2 regions of the Melaminivora jejuensis genome follow, and region 1 is predicted to be linked to the other one. Evidence: predicted binding sites of a transcription regulator. Region 1 holds the regulator's gene; the other holds the start of a gene.

What was found. Region 1 encodes sigma-54, which starts transcription at its own class of promoters, with help from an activator protein. Its sites were predicted from a motif close to TGGCANGNAANCTGCTTT; they were not measured.
Region 2: pedF (cytochrome c-550 PedF) is a predicted target of sigma-54. The motif match lies at 5,916-5,933, and genes of this name have one in related genera.

The regions. Positions count from the first base shown of each region.
Region 1 is NZ_JACWIJ010000002.1:2,637,098-2,645,018, forward strand. It holds gene IDM45_RS12415 (THUMP domain-containing class I SAM-dependent RNA methyltransferase) at 1-718, opposite strand, end outside; gene IDM45_RS12420 (methyl-accepting chemotaxis protein) at 838-2,712, shown strand; gene IDM45_RS12425 (acyl-CoA thioesterase) at 2,624-3,094, opposite strand; gene IDM45_RS12430 (RNA polymerase factor sigma-54) at 3,107-4,645, opposite strand; gene lptB (LPS export ABC transporter ATP-binding protein) at 4,731-5,519, opposite strand; gene lptA (lipopolysaccharide transport periplasmic protein LptA) at 5,522-6,175, opposite strand; gene IDM45_RS12445 (bacteriohemerythrin) at 6,236-6,766, opposite strand; gene IDM45_RS12450 (thiol:disulfide interchange protein DsbA/DsbL) at 6,763-7,425, opposite strand; gene IDM45_RS12455 (SPOR domain-containing protein) at 7,530-7,921, opposite strand, start outside.
Region 2 is NZ_JACWIJ010000002.1:2,375,593-2,383,513, forward strand. It holds gene exaC (acetaldehyde dehydrogenase ExaC) at 178-1,704, shown strand; gene IDM45_RS11235 (TonB-dependent receptor) at 1,833-3,986, shown strand; gene IDM45_RS11240 (catalase family peroxidase) at 4,235-5,269, shown strand; gene pedF (cytochrome c-550 PedF) at 5,386-5,874, opposite strand; gene IDM45_RS11250 (sigma-54-dependent Fis family transcriptional regulator) at 6,118-7,921, shown strand, end outside.

The DNA of each region.
Region 1 (7,921 bases):
TTTCGAAGCCAAAGCGTCGGTGCAGCCCCGGCGCCATGCGGCAGGCGATCTGCGCCGCTTCGATGGCTACCGTGCCGCTGCCGCAGCAGGGGTCGTACAGCGGCAGCGGGGCGCCGCCGTGTGGCTGCCAGCCGCTGGCGGCAATCATGGCGGCGGCCAGCGTCTCCTTGAGCGGCGCATCGCCCTTGAGGCCGCCATCGGCGGCATTGCGCCAGCCGCGCTTGAACAGCGACTCGCCCGAGGTGTCGATATACAGCTGCGCCTCGCCTGCCGTCAGGTGCAGGTGGAGGCGCACGTCGGGCCAGCGCGTCTGCACATCGGGGCGCACGCCGGCCTTGGCGCGAAAGCGGTCGGCCACGGCATCCTTGACGCGCAGCGCGGCGAAATTGAGGCTCTTGAGCGGGCTGTGCTGCGCCGTGACTTCGATCTTGAAGCTCTGGCGCGGCGTGAACCAGATCTCCCAGGCCACGTCTGCCGCCAGCGCGTACAGGTCGTCCTCGCTGCGATAGGGCCGGCTGGCCAGTTGCACCAGCACGCGCTGGGCCAGCCGGCTGTGCAGGTTCAGCTCCAGCGCCTGGCGCCAGGAAGCGCGCGCCAGCACGCCGCCGCGCCCAGTCAGCAGGTCATGGCCGGCCAGGCCCGTGAGGGCGTGGACTTCGTCGGCCAGCAGGCCTTCCACGCCGGCGGCGCAGGGGAGAAACAACTGCAGTGAGTTCATGAGACAGATTCCGTAGGGCAAGGATGCCGGGCAGCATCAGGGGACATGCTGCAACGCAGCATTTTCTTCATCCTCTGTCAGCCATGTCTGACAATGGGTATCCGAGGAGGAGAAAAACCATGTTTCAACATTTGAGCCTGCGCGCCCGGCTGATCGGCGCCAGCACCGCGATTGCCGTGCTGTCCCTGTGCATTCTGTCGGCTGTCGCCTTCATCGTGGTGCGCGCCAATTTGCTGGACAACCTGGACGAGCGCATCGGCGGCCTGACGCGCCAGCACGCCGCCGAGCTGAGCCAATGGGTGCAGGATCGCCAGCGCATCACCGGCTCGCTGAAGCTGGCGCTGGCGCTGGAGGATCCACAGCCGCTGCTGCGCGCCGCCGAGGCGTCCGGGCTGGATCTGGCCTATTTCGTGCGCGCCGACAAGAGCCATGCCTTCACCAAGCCCCGCCCCGAGGGCTACGACGGCACGGCGCGCGGCTGGTACCGGCAGGCTGTGGCCGCTGGCGGCCCGGTGCTGACGCCGGTCTATCCGGATTCGGCCAGCGGGCAGCTCACCGTGAGCCTGGTCGAGCCGGTGCTGGAAAACGGCCAGGCCGTGGCCGTGGTCGGCTCGGACATCCAGCTCGGCTCGGTGGTGCGCAAGGTCGGCGCCATCCGCGCCACGGACAAGAGTTTTGCCTTCCTGGTCGATGGCGGCAACGGCAGCATCCTGGCGCACCCCGAGGCTGCGCTGACCAGCAAGCCGCTCAAGGACATGGAGGCATCGCTGAGCCTGGAGGGCCTGCAGCGCCTGGCTGCGGGCGGCGGCCACGCCCTGCTGGAGCTGGACGGGCGCACGCAGCTGCTCTACGCCGCCCAGGTGCAGGGCACGCCCTGGGTGCTGGCCGTGGCGGCGGATCAGGCCCAGGCCCTGTCGGCCCTTGCCCGGCTGGGGCAGATCGCCGCCGGCACCACGGTGGTGGTGGTGCTGCTGTCGGCGCTGCTGATGGTCGCCATGGTCAGCCAGCAGCTGCGCCCCCTGCTGGCCGTGCGCGATGCGCTGCGCGACATCGCCTCGGGCGAGGGCGACCTGACGCGGCGCATGGCAACCGACGGCCCGCCCGAGCTGGCGCAGATCGGCCAGGCCTTCAATGCCTTTGCCGACAAGATCGCCCAGGTGCTGCTGCGCATCCGCCTGGCGGCGGACTCGGTGCAGGTGGCGGCCAGCGAGATCGCCAGCGGCAACCAGGACTTGTCGGGCCGCACCGAGGCCCAGGCCGGCTCGCTGCAGGAGACTGCCGCTGCCATGGAGCAGCTCACGGCCACGGTGCAACAGAACGCCGCCCATGCGCGCCAGGCGCACGAGCTGGCCGGCAGCGCCTCGCAGGTCGCCGGCGAGGGCGCAGGCGTGGTGCGCCAGGTGGTGCAGACCATGGAGGGCATCGAGAGCGCCTCGCGGCGCATCGTGGACATCATCCAGGTCATCGACGGCATTGCCTTCCAGACCAACATCCTGGCGCTCAACGCGGCCGTGGAGGCCGCGCGCGCCGGCGAGCAGGGCCGGGGCTTTGCCGTGGTGGCCGGCGAGGTGCGCACGCTGGCGCAGCGCGCCGCCACCGCTGCCCGGGAGATCAAGGGCCTGATCGATGCCTCAGTGCAGCAGGTGGACGCCGGCAGCCGCCTGGTGCACAACGCCGGCCAGACCATGCAGGAGGTCGAGCAAAGCATCGCCCGCGTCAGCACCATCGTCACCGAAATCAGCAGCGCCAGCCAGGAGCAAAGCCGGGGCATTGCCGAGGTCGGCAGCGCCGTCACGCAGATGGATCAGGCGACTCAGCAAAACGCCGCCCTGGTCGAGCAGGCCAGCGCCGCCGCCCAGTCCCTGCGCCAGCAGGCGCAGGAGCTGACGCAGGTGGTCGGCCAGTTCAGGCTGCCGCAGGAGGCGGGTCGGTCGGCACCTGTGGCTGGGAGCATTGCTGCAGCCGCGCCAGCACGTCTGCCGCAATTGGCGTGACCCGGCGCGACTCGCGGTCGATGAAGACGATGCCGGTCTTGCCCCGGGCGACCTCGCGTCCGCTGACGGTTTCGGTCATGCAAAACACCAGGTCGAAGCCGTAGCGGTTGAACTCTGCGGGCGTCATCTGCACCCGCAGCGTCTCGCCGTGGAAGGCCTCGGACTTGTACTGCGCCAGCATGTCGCCGACCACGATGGCGGCGCCGCCGACGTGGCCTTCGCGCCAGCCCAGGGCGTGGAAAAAGCGCACGCGCGCCTCCGACACCAGGCTGAGCAGCTGGGCGTTGTCCAGATGCCCGCCCTGGTTGACGTGGCTGATATAGACCTGCACCTCGGTGGCAAAGCCGAAGTGCGCGGGGATGTCAAAGACGATGCGGGCCATGGAAAAAAAAGTTCAAAGAGTCTTGCGCAGGCTGGCTGTCGGGATCTTCAGCGCCTCGCGGTATTTGGCCACCGTGCGGCGGGCGCACTCGATGCCCTGCTCCTTGAGCAAATCGGCGATCTTGCTGTCCGACAGGGGCTTGGCCGGGTCTTCGGCGGCAACGAACTGGCGGATCAGCGCCCGCACCGCCGTGCTCGATGCGTTGCCGCCGGTCTCCGTGCCCAGGCCGGAGCCGAAGAAATACTTCAGCTCGTAGGTGCCCTGCGGCGTGGCCATGTACTTGGCGGTGGTCACGCGCGAGATGGTGGACTCGTGCAGGCCCAGCTCTTCGGCGATGTCGCGCAGCACCAGCGGGCGCATGGCCAGCTCGCCATGCACGAAGAAATTCTTCTGCCGCTGCACGATGGCGTCGGACACGCGCAGGATGGTGTCAAAGCGCTGCTGCACGTTCTTGATGAACCAGCGCGCCTCCTGCAGCCGCGCCTGCAGCTGGGCATGGCCCTCGCTGCCCCGGTGGCCACGCAGCGCGCCGGCATACAGCTCGTGTACGCGCAGGCGCGGCATGACCTCGGGGTTGAGCTGCACGGCAAAGCGCTGCTGCGTGCCACTGCCGCTGCGCCGCACGATCACGTCGGGCACGACCACCAGGCGGCGCACGTCGGCAAAGCGCCGGCCCGGGTGCGGCTCCAGGGTGGCGATCAGGGCGATGGCGGTGCGCGTCTGCTCGTCGCTGGCCGCGCAGGTATGCGCCAGGCGGCGCACGTCGCGCCGCGCCAGCCACTCCAGCGGCTGGCGGCACACGGCCAGGGCCACGCGCACCAGTGCCGGCTCGGCGCTGCCCTCGCGCTCGCGCTCGCGCAGTTGCAGCGTCAGGCACTCGGCCAGGTCGCGTGCGCCCACGCCGGCGGGCTCCAGGCTCTGCAGCAAGCCCAGGGCAACGGTCAGGCGGTGCAGCACGTCCTCGCGCCGCTCGGGGTCGGGGTCGCCCGCCAGCAGGCTGTCGGCCAGCTCGGGCAGCGAGTCCGGCAGATAGCCGTCGTCATCGAGCGAGCCGATCAGCAGCGCCAGCGCCGCCGCGTCCTCGGGCGACAGGTGCAGCGCCAGCGCCTGGCGGCTCAGGTGCTCGGCCAGGGATTCGTGGCTGCTGGCCAACTCCAGGGCGTCGAACTCGCCTTCGGCATCGCTGGCGCCGCTGCGGCCCGGGCCGTCCAAGCCCCAGTCACTCTCGCCGGCGCCCTCGCCCTCCCACTCCAGGCGCTCGGGGGCATCGGGCAGCTCGGCGGTCTCGGGCGTGCTTGGCGCATCGGCGGCGTCGGCGCCATCCTCGGCGCTGCCGTGCTGGGACGCAGCCAGGGGCTCGGCAACTGGCCCGGGCGGGGCAGTCGCCTCGGCCTCGTCGTCGTGCTCCAGGAAGGGGTTGTCGGCCAGCATCTGCTCGACCTCCTGCGCCAGCTCCAGGGTGGACAGCTGCAGCAGCCGGATGGACTGCTGCAGCTGCGGCGTGAGCGCCAGTTGCTGGGAGACGCGCAGCGACAGCGCCGGGCGGCTCATCGCGCAAGGCCGCCGCAGGGCGCGAGCGGCACGATCGGCAGCAGGGCAAGGCGCACAGCAGTCATGGCGTGGCGCAAGGTCATGCTCACATGCGAAAGTGCTCGCCCAGGTATACCCGGCGCACTTCGGCGTTGTCCACGATCTCGGAGGGTGTGCCGCGTGCCAGCACGCTGCCCTCGCTGATGATGAAGGCGTGGTCGCAGATGCCCAGCGTCTCGCGCACGTTGTGATCGGTGATGAGCACGCCGATGCCGCGCGCCTTCAGAAAACCGATGATGCGCTGGATCTCGATCACAGCGATCGGGTCGATACCGGCAAAGGGCTCGTCCAGCAGGATGAAGCGCGGCTGGGTGGCCAGCGCCCGGGCAATCTCCACGCGCCGGCGCTCGCCGCCCGACAGGGCCGGCGCGGGCGACTCGCGCAGGTGCTCCACGCGCAGCTCCTGCAGCAGGCTGGTCAGGCGCTGCTCGATCTCGGCGCGTGGCAGGGGCCGGCCCTGCTCGTCCTTTTGCAGCTCCAGCACGGCGCGCACGTTGTCCTGCACGCTGAGCTTGCGGAAGATGGACGCTTCCTGCGGCAGATACGACAGGCCCAGGCGCGAGCGCCGGTGGATGGGCATGTCGGTCACGTCGTGGCCGTCGATGCCGATCTGGCCGCCATCGCAGCGCACCAGGCCGACGATCATGTAGAACGACGTGGTCTTGCCGGCGCCATTGGGGCCGAGCAGGCCGACCACCTCGCCCTTTTGCACGGACAGCGACACATCCTTGACCACCTGCCGGCCGCCGTAGCTCTTGCGCAGGTGGTGGGCCTGCAGGCAACTGGCCGCGTCGGCGCCACTGCCGACCGGGGGCGCTGCCGCCGGCTGCGCCATGCTCACGGCTTGCCGGCGCCCAGCTCGGGGCTGGGGCGCAGGGCGGGTGTGGCGGCGGGTGCCGGGGCGGGGCTGGCCGGCGCCGTCTCGCGCGGCGCCAGCACGGCGCGCACGCGCCCGCCCGGTGTGCCGCCGCTGCTGCCCTTGCCGGTCGGCGCTCCGCCCTCGACGGTGAACACGTCGGTGGCGTTGTTGTAGACGATGCGCGCGCCGGTCAGCTCGTCGCTGAGGGCGGCGGCGCGGTAGCGGCGCAGCTCGCCCCGGCGGATCAGGCGCACCACGTCGGCACGCCCGTCGTACTCGATGCGCTCGGCCTCGCCCTCGACGTATTCATCGGGCGCCCCCGGGGCGGTGTCGCGCTTTTGCCGGAAGAAGGCGCGCTGGTTGCCATCTGCCGTGATGACGCCGCTTTGGTAGCCATTGGCATCCTGGCGCACTTCCAGGCGCGCGCCGCGCAGCACGATGGAGCCCTTGGTCATGACCACGTGGCCGGTGAACACGGTGACTTGCTGCAGCTCGTCGTGGCGCAGCGCATCGGCCTCGATGTTCATGGGCTTGCTGCGGTCGGCCTTCTCGGCGTTGGCCAGCGGTGCCGCAGCCAGCAGCGCGGCGGCAAGCAAGGACAGGGCGAAGGGGTGAAGGGAGCGGATCTGCATGGGGCACGTTTCTTGCAAGGATTGTAGCGATGCACGTCGGCGCGCCCTTTGCGAGCCGGCTCAGCGCGAGAAAAGCCGTGCCAGCCAGCCTTTTTTCTGCATCCGCTGATTCAACTCGGGCAGCAACCGCTCGTAATCGCTGGCCTGCAGGGCCTGGGCCTTGGTCTGCGCCGCTGCTGCATCCGCGCCGCGTCCGGCCAGATAGCCCTTGACGCGCTCCTTGTAGTTGTGGTCTTCGGCACGGATGTGGCTGAACAGCCAGCGCGACAGGATGTCGTGCAACTCGCCGGCCACATCCTCGCCGCCATCGAAGCGGCCCTTGATCAGGGACACACGCCGGATGAACAGCGCATGGACTTTCTTGTGCAAGTCCAGGAACTCGTAGCCCGACTGCTCCAGCAATGCTTCCTCGAAAGCGAAGTGCGACTCGGTGTAGTCCACCACGTTGTGGATGATGGCTGCCAGGACACTGCGATCGGGGTTGTCCTTCTGGTCATACAGCGCATTGATGTACTCGACGATGCGCTGGTGCTGGCGGTCGATCTCGGCAATGCCGGTGTTCAGATCCGCCGTCCAGACGAGGTGGCTCATGTCTTTTTCCGCGCCTGGCCGACCAGGTGCTCGACCACGCGCAGCACGTTGTCCATGTTGCCGGCCATGGTGCCGTCGGTGTAGTAGCGCCCGGCCACGCCCATGGAGGGCACGCCCTCGACCTGGTAGTCGTTCTGCAGCTGGGTGGCCTTGCGGATCTGGTTGGCCACGGTGAACGAGGTATAGACCTCCTTGAACTTCTTGGCATCCACGCCCTGCTTGGCGATCCATTCGTAGATCAGCTCGTCCTTGTTCAGCGGCAGGCGCTCGACGTGGACGGCGCGAAAGACCTTGGTGTGCAGCTCGGGCAGCTTGCCCATGCCCTCCAGCGCGTAGTAGAGCTTTTGCTGCGGCACGAAGCTGGCGTTGAAGGCCACCGGCACGCGGCGGATGGCCAGGTTCTGCGGCGCATTCTTCTTCCAGGCTTCGAAGGTGGGCTCGAAGGTATTGCAGTGCGGGCAGCTGTACCAGAAGAACTCGATGACCTCGATCCTGTCGGCCGGCGCCTCGACAGGCGCGGCCTTGGACAGGCGCACATATTCCTTGCCCTCCTTGAACTGCTGCTGTGCCTGGGCTGTCGTGGGCATGACCAGCGGCAGTCCCAGGGCGGACAGGGCGAGCACCGAAGCGGTGGACGAGGAAAACTCACGGCGATTCATGGGCGGCTGCCTCCGATGGATTCAAGGGGATTCAAAGGTGAGGATGGACTGCCCGGCAGGGCGAAAGGTTCCAGCGTGCGTCCGCTGCGACTGGCGCGGCGCACTCAGCGCGGCACGCGCACCAGGGCCGAATCGACACCGGCGCCATCGAGCTTTTGCTTCAGTCCCTCGGCATCGTCGCGCTTGCCGAACGGCCCGATGCGCACGCGAAACACCGTGCGCCCGCTTTGCTCGCGCTCGCTCACGCGCGCTTCCCAGCCCAGCATGGCCAGCTTGGCGCGCTGCGCGTCGGCGTCCTGCTGGGTGCGGAACGCACCGGCCTGCACGAAATAGTCGAACGGATCGCTGCTGGACGCAGGGGCCGGCGCCGGCGCGGCATTGGCGCGCGCCCGGGCCAGGTCGCCCAGCGGATCGGCCGAGGTGGGTGGCGGCTGCGGGCGGCTGTCGGCGCTGCGCGCCGGCGGGGCCGCTGTATCGGGGACGTTGCCGACCACGG
Region 2 (7,921 bases), 260 kb from region 1:
TTGGAGCAGCGCCGGTTGCGCCAGCGGCGGCGCAACCCCTGGCCGCCCAGTCCGCACCCGGCCTGCCCAGTGCCAGGCAGGCCCAGGCCCAGGCTGGCACGAACTTTGTATGGACAGGGCAAGCCGGTTTTTTCATGCACCGGCCCTCACCCGCCGATCCACACCCAGGAGACCACCATGGACATGTTCGAACTCAAGCGTTTCAACCTCGAAATCGCCTATCCCTATCGCCAGCAATACGACAACTTCATCGGCGGCAAGTGGGTCGCTCCCGCCGCCGGACGCTATTTCGACAACGTCTCGCCCATCACCGGCAAGCCGTTTTGCAAGGTGGCGCAATCCGACGCCACCGACGTGAACCGGGCGCTCGACGCCGCCCACGCCGCCCAGGAAAAATGGGGCAAGACCTCGGTGGCCGAGCGCTCGGGCATCCTGCTCAAGATCGCCGACCGCATGGAGCAGAACCTGGAGCTGCTGGCCATTGCCGAGACCATCGACAATGGCAAGCCGCTGCGCGAGACCATGGCCGCCGACCTGCCGCTGGGCATCGACCACTTCCGCTACTTTGCCGGCTGCATCCGGGGCCAGGAGGGCACGATCTCCGAGATCGACGCCAACACCGTGGCCTACCATTTCAACGAGCCCATGGGCGTGGTCGGCCAGATCATCCCGTGGAACTTTCCCATCCTGATGGCCTGCTGGAAGCTGGCGCCCGCCCTGGCGGCAGGCTGCTCGGTGGTCATGAAGCCCGCCGAGCAGACGCCGGCGTCGATCATGGTGCTGATGGAGCTGATCGCCGACCTGCTGCCCCCGGGCGTGGTCAACATCGTCAACGGCTACGGCAGGGAAGCCGGCGAAGCCCTGGCGACGAGCAAACGCATCGCAAAAATCGCCTTCACCGGCTCCACCCCTGTGGGCCAGCGCATCCTGCACGCCGCCGCCGACAACCTGATCCCCTCCACGGTGGAGCTGGGCGGCAAGAGCCCCAACATTTTCTTTGCCGACGTGCTCGACGCCGACGATGAATACCTGGACAAGGCGCTGGAAGGCTTTGCCATGTTTGCGCTCAACCAGGGCGAGGTCTGCACCTGCCCCTCGCGCATCCTGGTGCAGGAATCGATTTACGAGCGCTTCATGGAGCGCGCCGTGGCCCGCGTCGAGGCCATGAAGCAGGGCCACCCGCTGGACAGGAGCACCATGGTCGGCGCGCAGGTGTCGCAGCAGCAGCTCGACCGCATCCTGGGCTACATCGACATTGGCCGGGGCGAGGGTGCCAAGTGCCTGACCGGCGGCGAGCGCCTGCGCGCCGGCGGCGAGATCAACGACGGCTTCTTCATCAAGCCGACGTTGCTGTACGGCCAGAACCATATGCGCGTGTTCCAGGAGGAAATCTTCGGCCCTGTGGCCTCGGTGACCACCTTCAAGGACGTGCAGGACGCCGTGCGCATCGCCAACGACACCGAGTACGGCCTGGGCGCCGGTGTGTGGAGCCGCAACGGCAACATCGCCTACCACATGGGCCGCGCCATCCAGGCAGGCCGGGTCTGGACCAACTGCTATCACCTGTACCCGGCGCACGCTGCTTTTGGCGGCTACAAGAAGTCGGGCATTGGCCGCGAGACGCACAAGCTGGCGCTGTCCAACTACCAGCAGACCAAGAACCTGCTGGTGAGCTACAACCCCCAGGCACTGGGCTTCTTCTGAGGCTGGAGCGGGCGCATCCGGCCCTGCTTCGGGGCCGGATCGCCAGGGCCGGGCACTCAGCACAGGCGGCTGAGGCCCGGCTTTTTCCGTCTGCCCTGTCCGCCTCTCATCGCTTGCAAAGGATGCCCATGCACACCCAACCGCCCTGCCCCGTGGCTGGCTGGCCGCTCAAGGCCAGCGCATTGGCCGCCGCACTGCTGCTGGCCCAGGCAGCGCTGGCGCAGTCCAGCTCCGCACCGGCAGCAGCGGCGACCGGCACGCTGCCCGACATCACCATCCGCAGCACCTTGCTGCAGTCGTCTGCCGAGCACACGCCGGCTTCGGTCACGGTGCTCGATGGCGAGCGCCTGCAGGATCGCCAGTGGCAGGTCAACCTGTCCGAGGCCCTGGCCGGCACGCCCGGCCTGCTGCTGCAAAACCGCCAGAACTACGCGCAGGACTTGCAGCTGTCCATCCGCGGGCACGGCGCGCGCTCCACCTTTGGCGTGCGCGGCATCCAGGTCTTCGTCGATGGCCTGCCGGCCACCATGCCGGACGGCCAGGGCCAGACCAACCACATCGACCTGTCCGCGCTGGAGCGCATCGAGGTGCTGCGCGGGCCGTACTCGGCGCTGTACGGCAACGCCTCGGGTGGTGTCATCAACGCCTACACCGAGCGCGGCCAAGGCCAGCCCAGCGTGCAGGGCAGCTTTGCCGTCGGCAGCAATGGCCAGAAGCGCCTGGGCCTCAAGGCCCAGGGCGAAGCTGGCGGCGTGGGCTACGTGGTCAGCGCCAGCCGCTTCCTGACCGACGGCTGGCGCGTCCACAGCGGCGCCGACAAGAACCTGTTCAATGCCCGGCTGGACACCAGCCCCGGGGCCGACAGCCAGCTCACCGTGGTCGCCAACCACGTCAACATCGACGCGCAGGACGCCGGCGGCCTGACCCCGCAGGAGTGGCAACTCGACCCGCGCAGCACCGCCGCCGGGCCGCTGCAGTTCAACATGCGCAAGTCCATGCGCCAGACGCAGACCGGCCTGACCTACGAGCGCCAGCTCGGCGGCGGCACTGCCGTGCGCGCCATGGTCTATGGCGGCAGCCGGCGCATCACGCAGTACCAATCCATCCCGGTGGCGGCGCAAAAGCCGCCCACCAGCGCCGGCGGCGTGATCGACATGGGGCGCGACTACGGCGGCCTGGACTTGCGCTGGGCGCACAACGCCCAGCCGCAGACCGGCGAAGTCGGCGTGATCGTGGGCCTGGCAGCCAACGTGGTGCAGGAAGACCGCCAGGGCTACAACAACCACGCCGGCGAGCTGCTGGGCATCAAGGGCGCGCTGCGCCGCGACGAGCGCAACACCCTGAGCAACCTCGACCCCTACGCGCAGGCCAGCTGGGCCTTCGCGCCGCAGTGGCAACTGGACGCCGGCGTGCGCTGGAGCCGGGTGCGCTTCAAGTCGCGCGACCACTACATCGCTCCGGGCAACGGCGACGACAGCGGCGAGGCGCGCTACCGCCGCCTGCTGCCGGTGCTGTCGCTGCAGCACGCCTGGGATGCCCGCACGCAGTGGTACGCCTCCATCGGCGGCGGCCTGGAGACGCCCACGTTCAACGAGATTTCCTACCGTCCGGCAGGCCTGCCGGGGCTGAACTTCGGCCTGCAGCCGGCCACCTCGACCAGCGCCGAGATCGGCCTGCGCCAGCGCCTGGCGGGCGACGGCCTGCGCGGCGACTGGTCGGCGGCGCTGTTCCACACGCGCACCAGCAACGAGATCGTGCCGGCGGAAAACGCCGGCGGGCGCACCTCCTACCAGAACGCTGGACGCACGCGGCGCCAGGGCCTGGAGCTGGGCGCCGGGCTGTGGCTGACGCGCACGCTGCGCCTGGATGCCGCGCTGACCGTGCTGGACGCCAAGCTGCGCGCGGGCTTTTGCGATGCCAAGGGCGTGTGCGTGCCAGCGGGCCGGCGCATTGCCGGCACGGCGCAGCGCCAGGCTGCGCTGGCGCTGGACTGGCGCCCGGACAGCGCCTGGCGCTTCGGGCTGGACTGGCGCCACGTCGGCAGCATCGCCGCCAACGACAGCAACAGTGTGCTGGCGCCGTCCTACGCTGTGCTGGCCGCCAGCGCCGGCCACACCCTGCACCTGGGCGCCTGGAAGCTCGACACCTTTGCCCGCATCGACAACCTGGCCGACCGGCGCTACGTCGGCTCGGTCATCGTCAACGAAGGCAATGGCCGCTACTACGAGGGCGCGCCGGGGCGCCAGTGGATGGTCGGGCTGAATCTGACGCACCAGTTCTGAGAGCGTAAACACGCTCTGAGGGCCAGCCCTTGCACCTTCTCAAGGCGCTGCGGCGAATCAGCCGCTGGCGCACCTGCGGGCGGTGGTGCGTCCAGGGTGGTGCAAGTGCCGGCGCACAGCGCACAGCCTTCAAGGATCGCGAATGGCCCCGGGCCGGGCATCAATATTGATTTGATAGCTGCCAACGCTTGTCCAGCAAGGGCTGGAGGCGTTTTTCTTGTAAAACAAACCACTGAGGAGACCACAACATGAACCATCATCTCGCCTGGCGCTGGCGCCTGCCCCTGGCCGCCGCAGCAGCACTGCTCGCCGGCTGCGCCCAGACCGGCAGCGGCGCCGCTGCCGATACCACCGACCCGGCAGCGCTGGTCAACCAGCTCGAAGCCACCACCGGCAAGTTCGCCGGCCAGCGCCGCTCGGGCGCCAAGGGCATTTGCGCCGCTGGCGAATTCATCGGCAGCGCCCAGGCCAGGGCGCTGTCGAGCGCCTCGGCCTTCAGCGGCCAGCCAGTGCCGGTGCTGGCGCGCTTTTCCGTGGTCGGCGCCAACCCCAAGGCGCCCGACAACACCCGCAGCCAGCGCAACATGGCGCTGCAGTTCGACCTGCCGGCAGGCGAGCAGTGGCAGATGGGCAACATCTCCAGCCCGGTCTTTGGCGCGGCCACGCCGGCGCAGTTCCTGGGGCGGCTGGCATCGCTGCAGCCCAACCCGGCCACCGGCAAGCCCGATGCGGCACGCGCCAAGGCCTTTGCCGATGCCAACCCCGAGGTGCTGCTGCAAGGCAAGTACCTGGCGGCCCAGCCCGTGCCGGCCAGCTTCGCCAGCATCAACTACTGGGGCGTCCACGGCTTTGGCTTCGTCAACGCGCAAGGGCAGACCACCTGGGGCAAGTGGCTGTTCGAGCCGGTGGGCGGCGTACAGGGCCTGGACGAGGCCCAGGCCAAGGCCCGTGGCGGCGACTTTCTGTTTGCCGACCTGCGCGAGCGCGTGCGCCAGGGCCAGGTGGCCTTCGACTTCAACCTGGAGCTGGCCGAAGCCGGCGACCGCATCGACAGCCCCGTGGTGCCGCTGCCCGCCGGACGGCGCAAGGTCAACCTGGGGCGCCTGAAGATCACCTCCGTCTCCGCCGACAGCGCAGGCGCCGGCCCCTGCACGGCGCTGACCTTCGTGCCGCTGGTGCTGCCGCGCGGCGTGGTGGCCTCGGCTGATCCCATGCTGGCGGCCCGCTCGGCGCCCTATGCCATCTCGCAGAGCCGCCGCCTGGGTGAGCCAGGCGGCCAATAGCCAATTGCAATAGCCACTCGCATCGGCAGTGGCACAACCGCTCCAGCAACAACGGCCCGGCGCATCACTGCGCCGGGCCGATGCACCTTGCCGGCAGCCAGCGACCGGCGCCAGGTTCACTGCTGCTCGCGGCGCTCCTCCAGATAGGTGCGGATGGCCCAGACGGCCTCCTGGCTCAACGTGCCCTCAAAGGGCGGCATATAGACGCGCCCGTCGCGCGTGCGGCCCCGGCGCACGGTGCCAGCGTAGTAGTCGTCCATTTCCTGGAAACAAACCTTTTTCTTGGCAGCGTCGGCGTAGCCGGAGCATTCCTCGTCGAACTTGCGCAAATCCGGCGCAATGCCGCCCGACACTGCCTCCAGGCCGTGGCAGCGCGCGCAGTTTTGGTTGTAGGCCGAGCTGCCGATGCGCAGCGCCTCCTTGTGCCCCTCGCCGCTGCTGTAGGGGTTGGCCTCCAGCCACTTGGCGCCGAGCTGGGGCAGCGAGGACGTGTCAACAGCCTGGGGCACGACATCACCGTGCGCCAGCGCCGCCGTACTCAGGCAGGCGGCAGCGGCGCACAGCAGCAAGCTGCGTGCAAGGCGAGGCGGAAAGAATCGGGGCATGGGCGTCTCCTGGATCAGTGTTTGAAAGGGGATGGCCTTGCCAAGCAATATGCGGGCCACTCCCGCAGGCCAGCGCCGCGCGCCGGCTGTCCAGTGCCCGCCAGATACACCGCAGGTGTTGCACGCTGGAGCACTTTGTCGCCTGCGAGACAGTCGGCGCGTTTCTTGCTACAAAACCGCACATGCCCGCGCCGCAGCAGCGGCACAAGACCACAAGCCAAAGCCTTGGCAACAGGAGACGACATGCACAACCACCCTCTGGAGCGCTCCGATGGCCCGCCGCAGGACAGCCCCCTGATCGACAAGGCGCATTCGCGCTCACAGTCCTATGGCGTCACGCTGGACGAAAAGCCCGACTACACGCGCGTCAGCCGGGGCGAGCTGAGTGCTGCGCTGGAAGAAAACCGCTTCCTGTTCCAGCACGCCGTGCCCATCATGGAGACGCTGTACGAGCAGATCGCCAACACCCACAGCATGGTCGTGCTGACCTCGGCGCAGGGCCTGGTGCTGCACTCCAAGGGCGACAGCGACTTCCTGGAAAAAGCCTCCAGCGTGGCGCTGCTGCCGGGCATCGACTGGTCTGAGCAGACGCGCGGCACCAATGCCATCGGCACCGCCCTGACCGAGCAGGAGGCCATCACGGTACACGGCGCGCAGCACTACATGCAGGCCAACCAGAGCCTGACGTGCTCATGCGCGCCGATCTTTGCCCCACAAGGCCAGCTCATCGGCGCACTGGATGTCAGCGGCGACCACCGCAGCTACCACCAGCACACGCTGGCGCTGGTGCGCATGTCGGCGCAGATGATCGAAAACCAGATGTTCGCCGCCAGCTTTCCCAAGGCCGTGCGGCTGCACTTCCACTCGCGCCCGGAGTTCCTGGGCACGCTGGTCGAGGGCATCGCCGTGTTCACGCCCGAGGGGCGCTTCATCTCGGCCAACCGCAGCGCGCAATTCCAGTTCGGGCTGTCGGTCAACGCGCTGCAGGCGCACACCTTTTCCTCGCTGTTCGACCTGCCCATGTCGGCGCTGTTCGAGCTGTTCGCCGGCCCCAGCCCGGCGCCGCGCCAGTTGTGCCTGCACAACGGCGTGAATGTGTGGTGCCGCACCGAGATCCGCCCCGCCGGGCCGTGGGCGGCGCCGCTGGTCGCGCCCATCGCCAGCAGCGCCGAGGCCGCCCCGCCGGCACCGCCGCGTACCGCCCCGCCAGCGCGCCGGCCCCATCTGTCGTCGCTGCAGTACCTGGATACGGGCGACGAGCAACTCGCCGGCGTCATCGCCAAGCTGCGCAAGGTGATCGACCGCGACATCCCGGTCATGATCCTGGGCGAGACCGGCACCGGCAAGGACTTGCTGGCGCAGGCCTTCCACCACGATTCGGCGCGCGCGCGCCAGCCCTTCGTCGCCGTCAACTGCGCCTCCATCCCCGACACGCTGATCGAGGCCGAGCTGTTCGGCTACGAGGAAGGCGCCTTCACCGGCGCGCGCAAAAAGGGCGCCATGGGCAAGATCCAGCAGGCCCACGGCGGCACGCTGTTTCTCGACGAGATCGGCGACATGCCGCGCCACCTGCAGGCGCGGCTGCTGCGCGTGCTGCAGGAGCGGCGCATCAGCCCGCTGGGCGCAGGCAAGGAGATCGAGGTCGATGTCAAGGTCATCAGCGCCACGCACAAGAACCTCAAGGAGCTGATCGCCCGGGGCGAATTCCGCGAAGACCTGTACTACCGCCTCAACGGCCTGGTAGTGCGCCTGCCGGCGCTGCGCGAGCGCAGCGACTTCGAGGCCGTGGCACGCAAGGTGCTGAAAACCCTGTGCGAGAACTGCACCAGGGTGCGCATCGACCCCGGCGTCATGGAACTGCTGTCGCACTACCACTGGCCGGGCAACGTGCGCCAGTTGCACAACCTGCTGCGCACTGCCTGCGCCATGGTCGATGAGGACTGCACCATCCGCATGGAGCACCTGCCCGACGACTTCTTCGACGAGCTGCGCCCGCCCCAGGCGCCGTCGCCCACCGTGCGCCTGGCGCTGGGGACGACCGACGCTG